DNA from 4 places in the Desulfitobacterium sp. PCE1 genome. Region 2 is predicted to be linked to each of the others. Evidence: predicted binding sites of a transcription regulator. Region 2 holds the regulator's gene; each other region holds the start of a gene.
The links. Region 2 encodes LexA, which represses DNA repair genes until DNA is damaged. Its sites were predicted from a motif close to CNAACANNTGTTNG; they were not measured.
Positions count from the first base shown of each region.

Region 1: a site for LexA is predicted at 1,186-1,199, ahead of uvrB (excinuclease ABC subunit UvrB). Genes of this name have one in related genera too.
Region 3: a site for LexA is predicted at 1,353-1,366, ahead of DESPCE1_RS0115465 (putative DNA modification/repair radical SAM protein). Genes of this name have one in related genera too.
Region 4: a site for LexA is predicted at 1,648-1,661, ahead of DESPCE1_RS0105090 (DNA polymerase IV). Genes of this name have one in related genera too.

Region 1 is NZ_KB913023.1:4,025,187-4,028,602, reverse strand. Features, by position in the region: gene DESPCE1_RS0119845 (substrate-binding domain-containing protein) at 1-1,157, shown strand, start outside; gene uvrB (excinuclease ABC subunit UvrB) at 1,315-3,366, shown strand.
Region 2 is NZ_KB913023.1:2,152,583-2,155,998, reverse strand. Features, by position in the region: gene DESPCE1_RS0110710 (D-alanine--D-alanine ligase) at 1-25, shown strand, start outside; gene DESPCE1_RS0110705 (hypothetical protein) at 108-1,226, opposite strand; gene lexA (transcriptional repressor LexA) at 1,270-1,884, opposite strand; gene DESPCE1_RS0110695 (LysM peptidoglycan-binding domain-containing protein) at 2,055-2,417, shown strand; gene DESPCE1_RS0110690 (M23 family metallopeptidase) at 2,477-3,328, shown strand.
Region 3 is NZ_KB913023.1:3,090,998-3,094,413, reverse strand. Features, by position in the region: gene DESPCE1_RS0115475 (proline--tRNA ligase) at 1-448, shown strand, start outside; gene DESPCE1_RS0115470 (hypothetical protein) at 673-1,227, shown strand; gene DESPCE1_RS0115465 (putative DNA modification/repair radical SAM protein) at 1,397-2,704, shown strand; gene DESPCE1_RS0115460 (TIGR03915 family putative DNA repair protein) at 2,683-3,416, shown strand, end outside.
Region 4 is NZ_KB913023.1:1,026,251-1,029,666, forward strand. Features, by position in the region: gene DESPCE1_RS0105085 (hypothetical protein) at 18-278, opposite strand; gene DESPCE1_RS0105090 (DNA polymerase IV) at 302-1,555, opposite strand; gene DESPCE1_RS0105095 (NAD(P)/FAD-dependent oxidoreductase) at 1,867-3,300, shown strand.

The DNA of each region.
Region 1 (3,416 bases), 1.9 Mb from region 2:
TTCTTCAAGAAGGGGAGCAATCCTTTTTAAAGGAGGCGCAAAAAGGAGATATACCGATTCTAGCCTTAAATGGCCTGCCTTCCGGGGTGAAAGCCAAGGGGGTCATCCTACCGGATCCGGATCAGGTGGGAAGGCTCATGGCTCAGCAAGTCCAAGGAAAAGTCACTGAAGGGCAGGTTGTCTATCTACAAGGGGAAGCAGAAGATCCTATCGCTCAAATGAATGTAGCGGCCTTCAAGCAAGAGTTGGGTAAAAATTCCAAATTGACGTTACATAGCATTACAAATCCTCCCGAATCGGAAACAATAGCCATACAAAGCCTTATGGAACATTTGCAGAAAAACTCCGGTCAAGTTAAGGCTATCTGTGCCAAGAATGAGAAACTCATTTCGCTGGCCTATGAGTTGCTTAAAACCATGGGACTTACCGATAAAATTTATCTTATGGGTGGAGAAGCTAATCCTAAATCATTGCATAGGATTGCCTCTGGCAGTCAGATCGCTGACATTGATACAGCGCCCTATGTTCAAGGTGCTAATGCCTTTCAATGGGCTCAGAAATTAATGGATAAGCAATCCGTAGACATAACCCAATCCATTACCGGTGATCAAGGTGAAGTGGCGGCTAAGATTATTCCAGTTAAAACCGTGACAACGGAAAATCTCGCCCTCATTCAGAAAAGCTATACAAAAGCAGCAGAAGCTCAGAAAGAGCTAGAAAAGAAAAAGGAAGAGTCTCAGGCGAAGGGTTCTGGAGGCCAAGGGAATCAAAAAGGCGGGGAAAAAAGCAGTAATGGTAGTGGTAGTGGCAATAGTGAAGAAAAAGGTGCAGAATCCAGCAGTCAAGGCCAGGAAAGCTCCTCTTCGGGACAGAGCGGGGGACAGGGAGTTATGCCTGAAGGAGTAAAGAAAGTGACTGAAAAAGTCCATACGGAAATTATCCGCGAATACCTTGATGAAAAAGGCAATGTTCTGGGAACAGAAAAAAGTGCCAATGATCAAGTTCGGACCGTCCCACCGGAAATGCTCCTGAAAGAACAGCAGCAACAGAAACAGCAAGGGGGGCAGAAAGAGCAGGAGCAAGGTAAGCAGGGCAATCAGGGTAAGCAAGGTGAAGGCGCTTCAAATGAAATGAAACAGGGTGCAGGAGGTTCCTAATATTTCCAGCGAAAATTAACAAAAAAGCCGAACATATTTTCGGCTTTTTTGTTTTGTTTCCTATGGAGAAGTGATATAATCTTGCTTAGAATGATTTAAAGACCAGAACAAATAGTAGAACTTATAAGTTTTATAAGAAAGGAGATTGGAGTAACTCATGGAGTTCCGTTTACAAGCCCCCTATAAGCCCTCCGGGGATCAGCCCCAGGCAATCGATGCTCTGGTCGAAAGTATACATTCCGGCAGACGTCATCAAACCTTGCTGGGGGTAACAGGTTCAGGAAAAACCTTTACTATGGCCAACATTATTGAAAAAGTTCAACGGCCTACTCTGATTCTCGCTCATAATAAGACTTTAGCGGCTCAGCTTTACACTGAGTTCAAGGAGTTCTTTCCGGAAAATGCTGTGGAGTATTTTGTCAGTTACTATGATTACTATCAGCCGGAAGCCTATGTCCCTTCCAGCGATACCTATATAGAAAAGGATTCCTCTATCAATGATGAGATTGATAAAATGCGCCACTCCGCTACGGCAGCCTTATTCGAACGTCGTGATGTGATTGTGGTGGCCAGTGTATCTTGTATTTATGGTTTGGGTTCTCCCGAGGAATACCGTGATCTGATGGTTTCCTTACGACAGGGGCAGGAAATTGACCGCAATGAAATTTTAAAAAAACTCATATCCATTCAGTATGATCGCAATGATATGGCTTTTGAACGAGGAACCTTCCGCGTCCGTGGAGATGTAGTTGAAGTCCATCCCGCCGGGTCCGGTGAACACGCTATTCGTATCGAAATGTTTGGGGATGAAATCGAACATATCTACGAGATCAATGTTCTAACAGGTGAAATACTAGGAGAACGCCGACATGTTTCCATTTTCCCGAACTCTCACTATGTCACGGCACGAGATAAAGTATTAGTAGCTGCCGAGAATATTGAAAAAGAATTAGAAGAGCAGCTCAAACGATTTAAGGATGAAAATAAACTTTTGGAGGCTCAGCGTTTAGAACAAAGAACTCGTTATGATCTGGAGATGCTGAGGGAGATGGGGTTTTGCAATGGTGTTGAAAACTACTCCCGCCATTTAACCTTCAGAGAAGCAGGAGAAACCCCCTATACCCTTCTGCACTTTTTCCCTGAGGATTACCTTATGATGATTGACGAATCCCATGTCACTTTACCTCAAGTTCGCGGTATGTATGAAGGGGACCGTTCCCGTAAAACCACCCTGGTAGACTACGGATTCCGGCTTCCCTCCGCTTTAGATAACCGCCCCTTGAAATTCGCTGAATTTGAAGAACAGGTCCCCCAACGGGTCTACATCAGTGCCACTCCCGGCCCCTATGAGCTGGAACATTGTCCCCAGATTGTGGAGCAAATTATTCGACCCACCGGGCTTTTGGACCCGGAGATTTCTGTCCGGCCGACGAAAGGTCAGATCGATGATCTTATCGGGGAAATCAACCAAAGGATTGAACGGGATGAACGTGTTCTCGTCACCACCCTGACCAAAAAGATGGCAGAGGATTTAACGGATTATCTGAAAAACCTCAATATGTCCGTCAAATACCTCCACTCCGATATTACGACCTTGGAGCGGGTGGAGATCCTTCGGGAATTGCGTTTGGGAGATATCGATGTCATCGTGGGAATCAACCTGCTCCGGGAGGGCCTGGATCTTCCGGAAGTTTCCCTGGTTGCTATTCTCGACGCGGACAAAGAGGGCTTTCTCCGCGCTGAACGCTCCCTGATTCAGACCATTGGCCGCGCCGCTCGGAATGCCCAAGGGAAAGTCATTATGTATGCGGACCAAATAACCCGCTCCATGAGAGTGGCTATCGACGAAACCAATCGCCGCCGGGCTATTCAGGAAGCCTATAATGAAAAGCACGGGATTATCCCCCAGACCATTCGCAAAAAAATCCACGAGGCTCCGGAAGCCACCAAGGTTGCAGAAAAGAAAGCAGCCTATGGCTCGAAAATGCCTGCTGAAGAACTGGCAGAACTGCTTAAGAGCCTGGAACAAGAAATGCGTTTAGCGGCCAAAGATATGGACTTCGAACGAGCAGCCGAGATCCGCGATGCTATTATCGAGCTTAAAGGGGAAGAGAACAAATATAAACGCCCTACTCAAGGCCGTGCTCGCAAAAGGGAGTCGCCGGCTCCGGCAGGTCGCAAGAGTGCGCCCAGGAAGAGGAGTAAGTAGAGTAAGTTGCTTTGGTCGATGAAAGTCGATGAAAGATGATCTCCAGGATT
Region 2 (3,416 bases):
TCGTTCCCGGAAAATATCCCTTTAATATGTCGGTACTCAGCCCTGAAAGCCGTTTAGATAGCGGAATTCAGGGTTTTACTTATGTATGCGTATAATCGTGATTAACTTCATAAATTCTCCCCGTTATATCGTTTAATGGGATTATTTCTTCCGAAGTTGACGGTATACACCGCTTCAAGAATTTCATTTTTGCGGGCGGTGATTTCAGCTTTCGGCAAGTCTAAAATTATATCCTCCAACACATAGGGACCATTTTTAAAATGCCCGACTGAAGCTCCGCGAAACTCACCGTCAATCAGCAGATATTGCAGGGTCTCATGCTCCGGGTGCTTGAATTGTTCTTTCAGCCGATGCTCATTGGACTTGACTAAAAAATCATTGCGATGCATGGCAAGGACGAATTTGGGTGTTTCCTTGGCATAAGTTTGCAGCAATGCCCAATCAGATTTCAGTAGGTAACTGTTTTCCATCTCTATAAAAATGCCGTCGGCAAGCATCCCCTCAATCGCCTTTTTGATCTCTTTCCCCGGCAGTTTATAAAACGACTTTACCATATCCCCATCAAATAAAACATGGCGATAGGCAAAGCGTTGTAATAGGATCTTCAGCGACTCCTGCCGAGAATAACGTGCCAGATCTGCATTGGGAAACATTTCGGTAAATTTATACCAGCTCCGATCCCATTCTCCGTCGTATTGATCTTCGTAAATTAAAAATGCTTCCTGCAGGCGGTGGAGTGCAGGGGTTATCTCCTTCACCAGCATCCCGGTGAATTCCTTCATCTGCTGGATGGTTAAGGGACCTTCCCGCTTAATCAGATCCAGCAGCACGTGTTGGCGTTCCGACGGTTTGTCAAGGGGCTTGCGATACAGCGCGGCGAACAATTCCAAATCCTCAACCATAATCCAGCCCAGATTGCCGCCCGCAAACCGCCCTTTGATGAGTTTACGAGTGCTTTGCCTTTTTCGGTTGAATTCGATGTCGTCAAAGTCAGCACGGAAGGTTAAACTTGGCGGGTCGCCGAAACCATTCCAGTAAATACTCTGCCCAGGCTGTGCGTCACGGTAAAGTGATATGTATTCTTCCTCACTTGCCTTGTATGAAAGAAATTGCCGCTCCATGCGAAGGGCCCTAATAGTTTGACTGTCAACGATCTTAATGACCTCCTTTACTTGTACTTCAAGTTCGTATTGTGCAATAAAAAAGCAGATATCCACCCACATCATTGTGGAATGGAGGTCTGCTTTTTATTGCCACGTACCTTATAAATCAGTGTAAAATACGAAATACCCCAATAACCTTACCCAAGACAGTGACATCCTGGGAGTAGATAGGCTCCATATAAGGATTTTCAGGTTGAAGGCGGATGAGTGTTTTTTCTTTGTAGAACCGTTTTACCGTAGCCTCTTCACCGATCATGGCAACCACGATCTCTCCGTTACGGGCCAGTTTTTGCTGGCGTACTAAAATAAGATCCCCGTCCATAATTCCTGCATCAATCATACTTTCACCTTTAACTCTCAGCATGAACACCGTATCTGAGTTAACCAGATCCATTGGAAGCGGGAACGTATCTTCGATATTTTCCTGGGCCAAAATAGGCTGGCCGGCGGTCACCTTGCCAATAATGGGGACAAAAACAGTTCTCTTTTCATTGGGATCGCTGGAGCTGTCTAATATCTCAATGGCTCGAGGTTTCGTTGGGTCGCGGCGTATGTACCCCTTTTCTTCAATGGTCTGCAAATGCCCGTGAACAGTAGAGCTGGACATTAATCCAACTGCATCGCCTATTTCGCGAACAGAGGGGGGATAACCCTTTTCTCGAATAACCCGTTTAATATACTCTAATATATCAGTCTGTCTCTGCGATAAATCAGGATACACCCAATTTCCTCCCTTCATATATTCTAAATCTATTTTAGCATTAAATACCTCCGTGTGCAAACAAATGTTCGAAAAAGTATTGACGAATTCCCGTACTCTCCTTTATACTGTTCTCAGGAACCTATGTTCGTATATATTTGGATTTTATGAGAACATAAAGGAGGATTATTATGAGTACTTGTTCTTCTTCCGTCCGCCATTATAGAAGCTATAATAGAGACTATCGAAATTATCGAATGAGAAAACTGCTAAGGCAACTATGTTCTTATTTGCTGCTTTTTCTCATGATATTTGGAAGTATGGGCTGGTTCTTCTGGGATTGGAATCAGGCAAACAGCAGAGTAGAGAAACTTGTTTTCCAACCGCAAATCGTTCAATCCGGAGATACTCTCTGGTCCTTAGCTGAGAACTCCGGCCTGCAAATCGATACCCGTACACTCGTTCTTAAGATTATGGAATACAATCAACTCACCGATACCACGATACAAACCGGTCAAGTGATTTATACTCCTATCTCAGAGAATCAACCTTAACTATACTTCTAATCCAGCCTTTCCTCCCATATTATGCATTGTAGAGAGGGGAGAGGGGAATGAGGATACGCAGGAGTATCAAACCGAGACAAAAGCACTGGACTTTATTCCTAAAAGTCCTTGTGATCATCTTGATCAGCACAGCCGTCTGGAAGGGCATACATAAGAAACCGGCCATCTCTTCCGATATCTATCCCTATCTCCTGAATCTACCGGCTGAGCTTGTTTTACAATGTCAGAAGGAAGGGAAAGAGATTTCTCCTACGGCCTGGGCAGATTTAATAGCGATACGAAGCACCGTCACTAAGGATGAGGAACTCTATCTCGTCCAACAGTTGCAACAGGATATAGATTTCGAAGAACTCTCCTGGCAAAACAGTGAGTTTCAGATCGATGAAGCAGTGGTCAAACAAACCCTCTGGAAGCGACATGTTCTTTTAACCTATCCCTTTTATGAACCGGGCCGTTTTGTTTTTCCGGTGATTGGTAAGGTCTGGTACATGGATACCTTTGGAGCAGACCGGGAGGGCGGGGTACGCAAACATGAAGGAACGGACATTTTCGGCGCAGAAGGTATTCCCGTCATCAGTATTGGGAACGGCAAAATTGAGAGGTTAGGTTGGAATCGGCTTGGAGGAGAACGGGTAGGTGTTAGGGGAGAGGACGGCAACTATTATTACTATGCTCATCTAAACACCATAAACCCTCATCTTCAGGAAGGTCAAAAAGTTAAGAAGGGGGATTTTTTAGGAACCTTAGGGCATACCGGAGATGCTCTTACAACTCCTGATCATCTACATTTTGGTATTGAGCTTCCTAATGGAGAGTGGGTCAATCCTTATCCTTTCCTAACTATTTGGCAGCAAAGTCAGGAAGAGAACGCTCTTTCACAGAAGAATTCGATTTCATAGAAAGGACTCTTCACGCAAAAGCTTGCCCTTATCCTTAAAATTAATTATTATATATAAGAGGTCAAGACTAAGATCACCCGATCTACAA
Region 3 (3,416 bases), 940 kb from region 2:
ATTCCTGGATGAGAACGGGGCCGAGCATCCCTGTGTCATGGGGTGCTATGGTATCGGAGTCAGCCGTACCATGGCTGCGGCTATTGAACAAAACAATGATAAGGATGGAATCATCTGGCCCATCCCCATCGCTCCTTATCATGTGATCGTCGTTCCTGTCAATATGAAAGATGAGCAAGTCCGCGAGACGGGCGAGAATTTATACCAGGAGCTGCTGAAACTCGGTGTGGAAGCCGTCCTGGATGATCGGGACGAGAGGCCGGGAGTCAAGTTCAAAGACGCTGACCTGGTAGGCTATCCTCTGAGAGTTACAGTAGGGAGCAAGACTTTGGCCAATGGAGAAGTCGAGCTTCGGGATCGCAAGACAGGGGAAGTTCAGCTGGTGAAAGTGGGAGAGCTGGCAAGCCGTGTCCAGGGAATGATTGGTGAAGCCTTAAGGGTTAAGTAAAGATAGGTAGAATGACTATAACTCGACCGGGAATGCCGTAAAAAGCATCTCCCGGTTTGTTTTTGCATCCATCCATTGAATAAGAAATCGTCCGTTATTTGTACATGATCAGATTTACGGCTTGCTCATAATCATACTTGAATGGAAAATAGAGGGATTTATGTTTGCGTGAAGAATATTAGGAACAGCTGACGATTTTTGTTGATAAGGTGGTGGAGAGAAACATGAGCAGATTGTTTGCTGTCATAATGGTCTTGTTTTTTGGAATTATGGGGACATTATTTAATAACACACATCATCCTTCAGGGCGAACTATTGAGGAAGCAATAGAAAGATCCGGGAGAGAAGTTGTGTCGATCCTCCATAGTGAGAAAGTAAATGACGGAGAAGTAGTGTTCTATCATAAAGGAATTAATGACGGGAATGCTCACAGCGTAGCGGCTGGATATGTCCAAAAGACCAACAGCGGCTGGAAATGGGTATTCGGCGGAGAACATACTGGAATAGATGAAGTAACAGCTCAATACTTTCCCTCTACGAAAGGATACGTGAAAAGCCCTTTTCCCTTAGCGTATGGTGAAATTCTTAGAGGGGATATCGTTAGTATCGGGGTCCTAACAAAGAATTCAGACATAGAAAAGAAAGCGCGCATTGTCAGCAATGAAAAAGGCAAGGTATGGTTTGTCTTATTGAATTCTTCGGAAGGAATATTAAGTAAAATCATAGGTTACAACCAGGTGGGCGAAATAATTTTTTCAAGTGAATATGTTGAACCATAAAGTGAGACCTACAATTTAGGCTTAGAGTGATATGGGGATCAGAAGGCAGCGGGCTATTCTTTCGCTGCCTTGACTATTATAAAAAACGATAAAGTTTTTCATGGGAACAAACAGTCCCTATTGCAAGAATATATGTTCTGTTATATTCTTATAATTGGGGGGGACGGATATGGATGTATTTGATAAACTTACTATTTTGACAGACTCAGCAAAATATGATGTGGCTTGCACTTCCAGTGGGGTCGAGCGTAAGGGTAGGTCAGGCAGCATTGGGAATACGGTAGCGGCCGGGATCTGTCATAGCTTTGCCGCAGACGGTCGGTGTATAACCCTTCTTAAAGTGCTGCTGACCAATATCTGTGTCTACGACTGTAAATATTGTATCAATCGCAGTTCCAATGATGTTCCCAGAGCTGCCTTTACTCCCCGGGAGCTTGCCGAGCTGACGATTAATTTTTACCGTCGCAATTATATTGAGGGGTTATTTTTGAGTTCGGCGGTCATTAAAAATTCGAACTATACGTCCGAACTACTGATTAAGACTTTGGAACTTTTGCGTCATGAGTATCGGTTTGCCGGATATATTCATGTTAAGGCCATTCCCGGTACAGATAATGAGATTTTAACCCGACTGGGCTATCTGGCGGACCGGGTCAGCGTCAATATCGAACTCCCATCCCAGGAGAGCCTGAAGCTTTTGGCTCCCGATAAGAGCAAGGAAGCTATTCTCCGGCCTATGGGTCTCATCAAAGGTAAAATAACGGAAAATACTACGGATCTGATCAAATACCGCCATGCTCCGAAGTTTGTCCCGGCAGGTCAAAGTACCCAGCTCATCGTTGGCGCCACACCGGATACCGATTATAAGATACTGACCCTGGCAGAAGGGCTGTATAAAAAATATCAACTGAAACGAGTCTTTTTCTCGGCTTACATACCGGTTGCCGAACACAGTCTGTTGCCGGCAGTTTCGGCAAAACCACCCCTGTTGAGAGAGCATCGCCTTTATCAAGCAGATTGGCTCCTGCGGTTCTACGGTTTTGAAGCCCGGGAACTATTGGATGAAGGTCATCAAAATTTTAATCTACATGTTGATCCCAAATGCAACTGGGCCCTTAATCATCTGGACCAGTTCCCCGTCGAGATCAATCAAGCCCCTTATGAAATGCTCCTGCGGGTACCGGGAATTGGTGTAACCAGTGCCCGCCGGATTTTGCGGGCACGGAAAATAGCCCATCTCGATTTTGCGGGGTTGAAAAAGCTGGGCGTTGTTCTTAAGCGTGCTCAGTATTTTATTCTCTGCAAAGGAAAAACCCTGGAGGGGCTTAAGGTAACTCCTCATAACGTGATGCAAGCCCTGATGTCCGAGCGGGTCATCGCCAGTCTTCCCTCCCAGGCACCCCAGCAACTGGCCCTGTTCGAGGAGCCACCCATTTCCCGAGAGGATGTGATTCAGTGTTTGACGGGGCAACTTTAGTCTACAAATACGACGGAAGCTTTGAAGGACTCATGTGCTGTGTCTTCACAAGCTATGAGGAGAAGGAAATCCCCCTCGACATTCTCCCGCCGGAGGGCCAGCCTGGCCTCTTTGATACCCTTAAGACTATTGAGACGGACCCTCAAAAGGCTCAGCGCGTGTATGATTCTATCCCCATCAAAATTTCTCTGGAAGCACAAGAACTGGTGAGACTTGGTTTCTTGACCTGTGCCCCGCAAAAGGAACGGCTGATTTTTCTTTTTCTAAGGCTGGGGTACAAGGTAGGAGGGAATGTCATGGGGATGCTGACTGATGAGCATGTCAACGCATTGCAAAAAGCGGTACAGAACTTAACCTTTGAAAGCCACCGCTATAAAGGGTTCGTCCGGTTTTCAATTTATAACGAAGCCTTGGTCGCCATGATTGAACCCCAAAATTTCGTTTTACCTCTCTTGGCCGCTCACTTCTCAAGCCGTTACCCCAATGAAGTCTTTATGATTTTTGACAAGACTCATAAGGCCGCACTAATCCATCAAGCGGGCAGAGCGGAAATCGTGGATGTTGAGGATTGGGAATTGCCGGAGCCGGAAGAAAGCGAAGTAGAATACCGCCGCCTCTGGCAGCAGTTCTACAAGACCATTGCCATTGAAAGCAGGGATAATCCCCGCTGTCGTATGAATTTCATGCCCAAACGCTTTTGGAAGCATCTGAC
Region 4 (3,416 bases), 1.1 Mb from region 2:
TTGCAGCAGCGTACTTGTCATATCTTATATAAAAACCATTCGCAGGTATGGAGTTCATACTTGAGTTCATACATCTTAAGAAATCCGTTGATAATACTTTGACAGCGAAAAATAATTATGGGATTGCCGGCTATTTTTTCCTCGGATTTTAAGATGATTTTGTCAATGACAATGACAATAGGAATATCTTCGAAGCGAGCCTTGAATTTAACCGGCCGGGGAAAGCCGTATTCATTGAAATGGGCCATCATTTCAATGGGTTGCATGATAACCTTCACTAAAAACACTCCTTTTTTTAGAGCTAAAGCAGGCTGGTCATCGTCGGATACTCCTCTTCGGCGATGACTCCCCCAGTCATGGATTTAAGGCCGGAGTGAAGATAAGAGGAGCGCATAATAGCCTGAGAGCCAAAGCGCTCGCGAATCCCATCAATAGCTTGATCCACCTTTCGCTCCTTTTCATAATCCTTGGCGAAGAGGGAAAGCTGCAGGAAATCATTCTGACAAAGCTCGGAGACTCGAACCCCCAGGTGTCTCAGGGGCTGGCCCTTCCATAATTCGTCAAAGAGCCGACAGGCAATCTCCCAGATTTCATTGGTACAGTCTGTGGCCTGGGAGAGTTTTCGTTGATGAGAATAGGAGAGAAATTCGTTGGTCCGAAAAGAGATGGACACCAGCCGGGTGAAGTACTGACTATGCCTTAACCTGGCGCTGACGGTTTCAACAAGGGAGAGCAGAACCAGGTGAGCCTCCTTGCGATTATCAACATCGAAGGATAGGGTAGTGGAATTGCCCATGCCTTTGACCTCTACCCTTCCGCCGGGACGGACGGGAGAGTTTTCGATTCCGTGAGCATAATTCCAAATTAGAAGGCCATAGCTTTTCAAGATTGCTTTTAAGAGGCGGGGGTCAGTGTGTGCCAACTCTCCAATGGTTTTGATATTGCGGGAGAGAAGTTTCCGGGTAGTTGCTCTTCCCACCATGAAAAGTTCTCCGATGGGCAAGGGCCACATTTTTTCAGGAATCTCTTCAGGAAATAAGGTGTGGACTTTGTCGGGCTTTTGGAGTTCCGAAGCCATCTTTGCTAACAGCTTATTGGTAGAGATGCCGATATTTACAGTAAAGCCCAGCTCCTTTTTAACCCGATCTTTAATTTGATAAGCGATAGCCAGGGGGTCCCCAAAAAGAAGATCCATGGAAGTGAAGTCCAGAAAATATTCATCCACGGAAAATTGTTGGATTAAAGGAGAATACTCCCTTAAGATATCGCCTAGAGCTTTGCTGCACTGACGAAAGAGGAGATAATTAGGCTTGGCAATGATCAAGTCCGGACATTTGGAGAGGGCGGAATATAGGGTTTCCCCGGTTTTGATACCGTATTCTTTAGCTAAGATCGATTTGGCCAGGACGATCCCGTGCCGGGTCAAGGGATCCCCGCCGACTACAGAAGGGACGGTTCTTAAATCCAGGGGATCTCCTTGCTGAAGGCGGTAGGTCGCCTCCCAAGAGAGATAGGCTGAGTTAACATCAATATGAAAAATGATAGGTTTACCCAAAATCTAATCACCACCTATGTAGAGAAACCTTTTTACAACACATTGTTTTTAAAATAAAACAGGATTGTATGATCTGCTTCATATATTATATGCGAATATATGTTCTGCATCAATAGAAACAAATATTCTATAATTGTTAAAATATGCCTTGTTTTCCAAGTTTAAGGTGGTTTGAATAAAGAATTAAAGAATCCAAACGAAAAGTGGATATTTTAATAAAATGTTCGGATTTAGGCTTGAATTATTAAAGAACATAAGGTATAGTTTACTAGGTTTGGCTATAGTTAAGTTTAACCGAGGAGGAATAAGCCTTGAAAAAGTATGATGTGATCATCGTTGGGGCAGGTCCCGCCGGAATTTTTGCTAGTTATGAATTGGCCACAAAAGCACCTGAAGCTGCTGTTCTTTTGATTGAAAAGGGACGGGATATCTATAAACGCAGTTGCCCTATTTTGAAAAAAACCCTTTCTAAATGTCCGCCGCCCAATAAGCAAAGGGAATTTGCCAGCTGTACTCCTGCATGCTCTATTACCAACGGTTTTGGGGGCGCTGGAGCCTATTCTGATGGAAAATTCAATATTACCACAGAGTTTGGGGGATGGCTTACCGAATATCTGCCTCCTTCTGAGGTTTTGAGTCTCATTCACTATGTGGATCAGATTAACTTAAACCATGGAGCCACCAGTTTACTGACGGATCCCAGTACTCCTGCGGTAAAGGAGATTGAGAGGAAGGCCTTAGGAGCCGGCCTGAAGCTCCTTCGGGCTCAAGTCCGGCATCTGGGAACAGAATTAAACCTGGAAATTCTCAAGGATATTTATGAGTACCTTAAAGGAAAAATCGATATGGTGTTCGAAACGGAAGTCGCTGATATTATGACCGATGAAGGAGAAGGACACCTGCGGGTTAAAGGAATCCGTACCAATAAGGGAGAAGAGTACTATGCTCCTAAGGTGGTAGTGGTTCCTGGACGGGATGGTTCAGAGTGGTTTAAAGATGTCTTAAAGAAGTACAATCTGGAAATGAGCAGCAACCAAGTGGATGTAGGAGTTCGTGTCGAAACCCTGGATACCATTATGGAAGATATCAACGAGAATTTGTACGAAGGAAAATTCCTCTACCGGACTTCCGTAGGTACCACCGTGAGAAGCTTTTGCAGCAATCCTTCCGGTCATGTGGTCATTGAGAATCATACCGGGGTCATGCTGGCCAATGGACATGCTTATCGGGATAAGAATCTGGGCAGCAATAATACCAACTTTGCTTTGCTGGTATCCCATAATTTCTCCTATCCCTTCAACAAGCCTACAGAGTATGCCAAGAACATTTCCCGGCTGGCCAATGATTTATCCAACGGCAGTGTATTGCTGCAGACCTTCGGGGATATTATGAAAGGCCGCCGCTCCACAGAGAAGCGTGTCAAGGAAAGCTTTGTGGAACCGACTTTAAAAGAGGCTGTTCCCGGTAACCTGGGGCTGGTGCTTCCTTACTCCACCATGAAGAGCATCATCGAGATGATTGAGGCCTTGGATAAAGTAACGCCCGGTATAGCCTCCGAGCACACCCTGCTTTATGGAGTGGAAGCCAAGTTCTATTCTTCTCGTCCTAAGCTCAAAAATAACTTTGAGACTGAGATTGAAGGACTCTATGCTGGAGGAGACGGAGCGGGAGTGACGCGGGGCCTGGCTCAGGCGGAGGCCTGCGGAGTGAAGATCGCGCGAAATATCATTGAGGAAAAAAAGTAATCAATATATAAAAAAGATTCGGTCGCCCCGAGTGGATTGGCACTTGGGAGCGACCGAATCTTTTTTTCGGGGCAGCCTGTATTCTTAAGGCTGCCCTTTCTCCGAACATATATTAT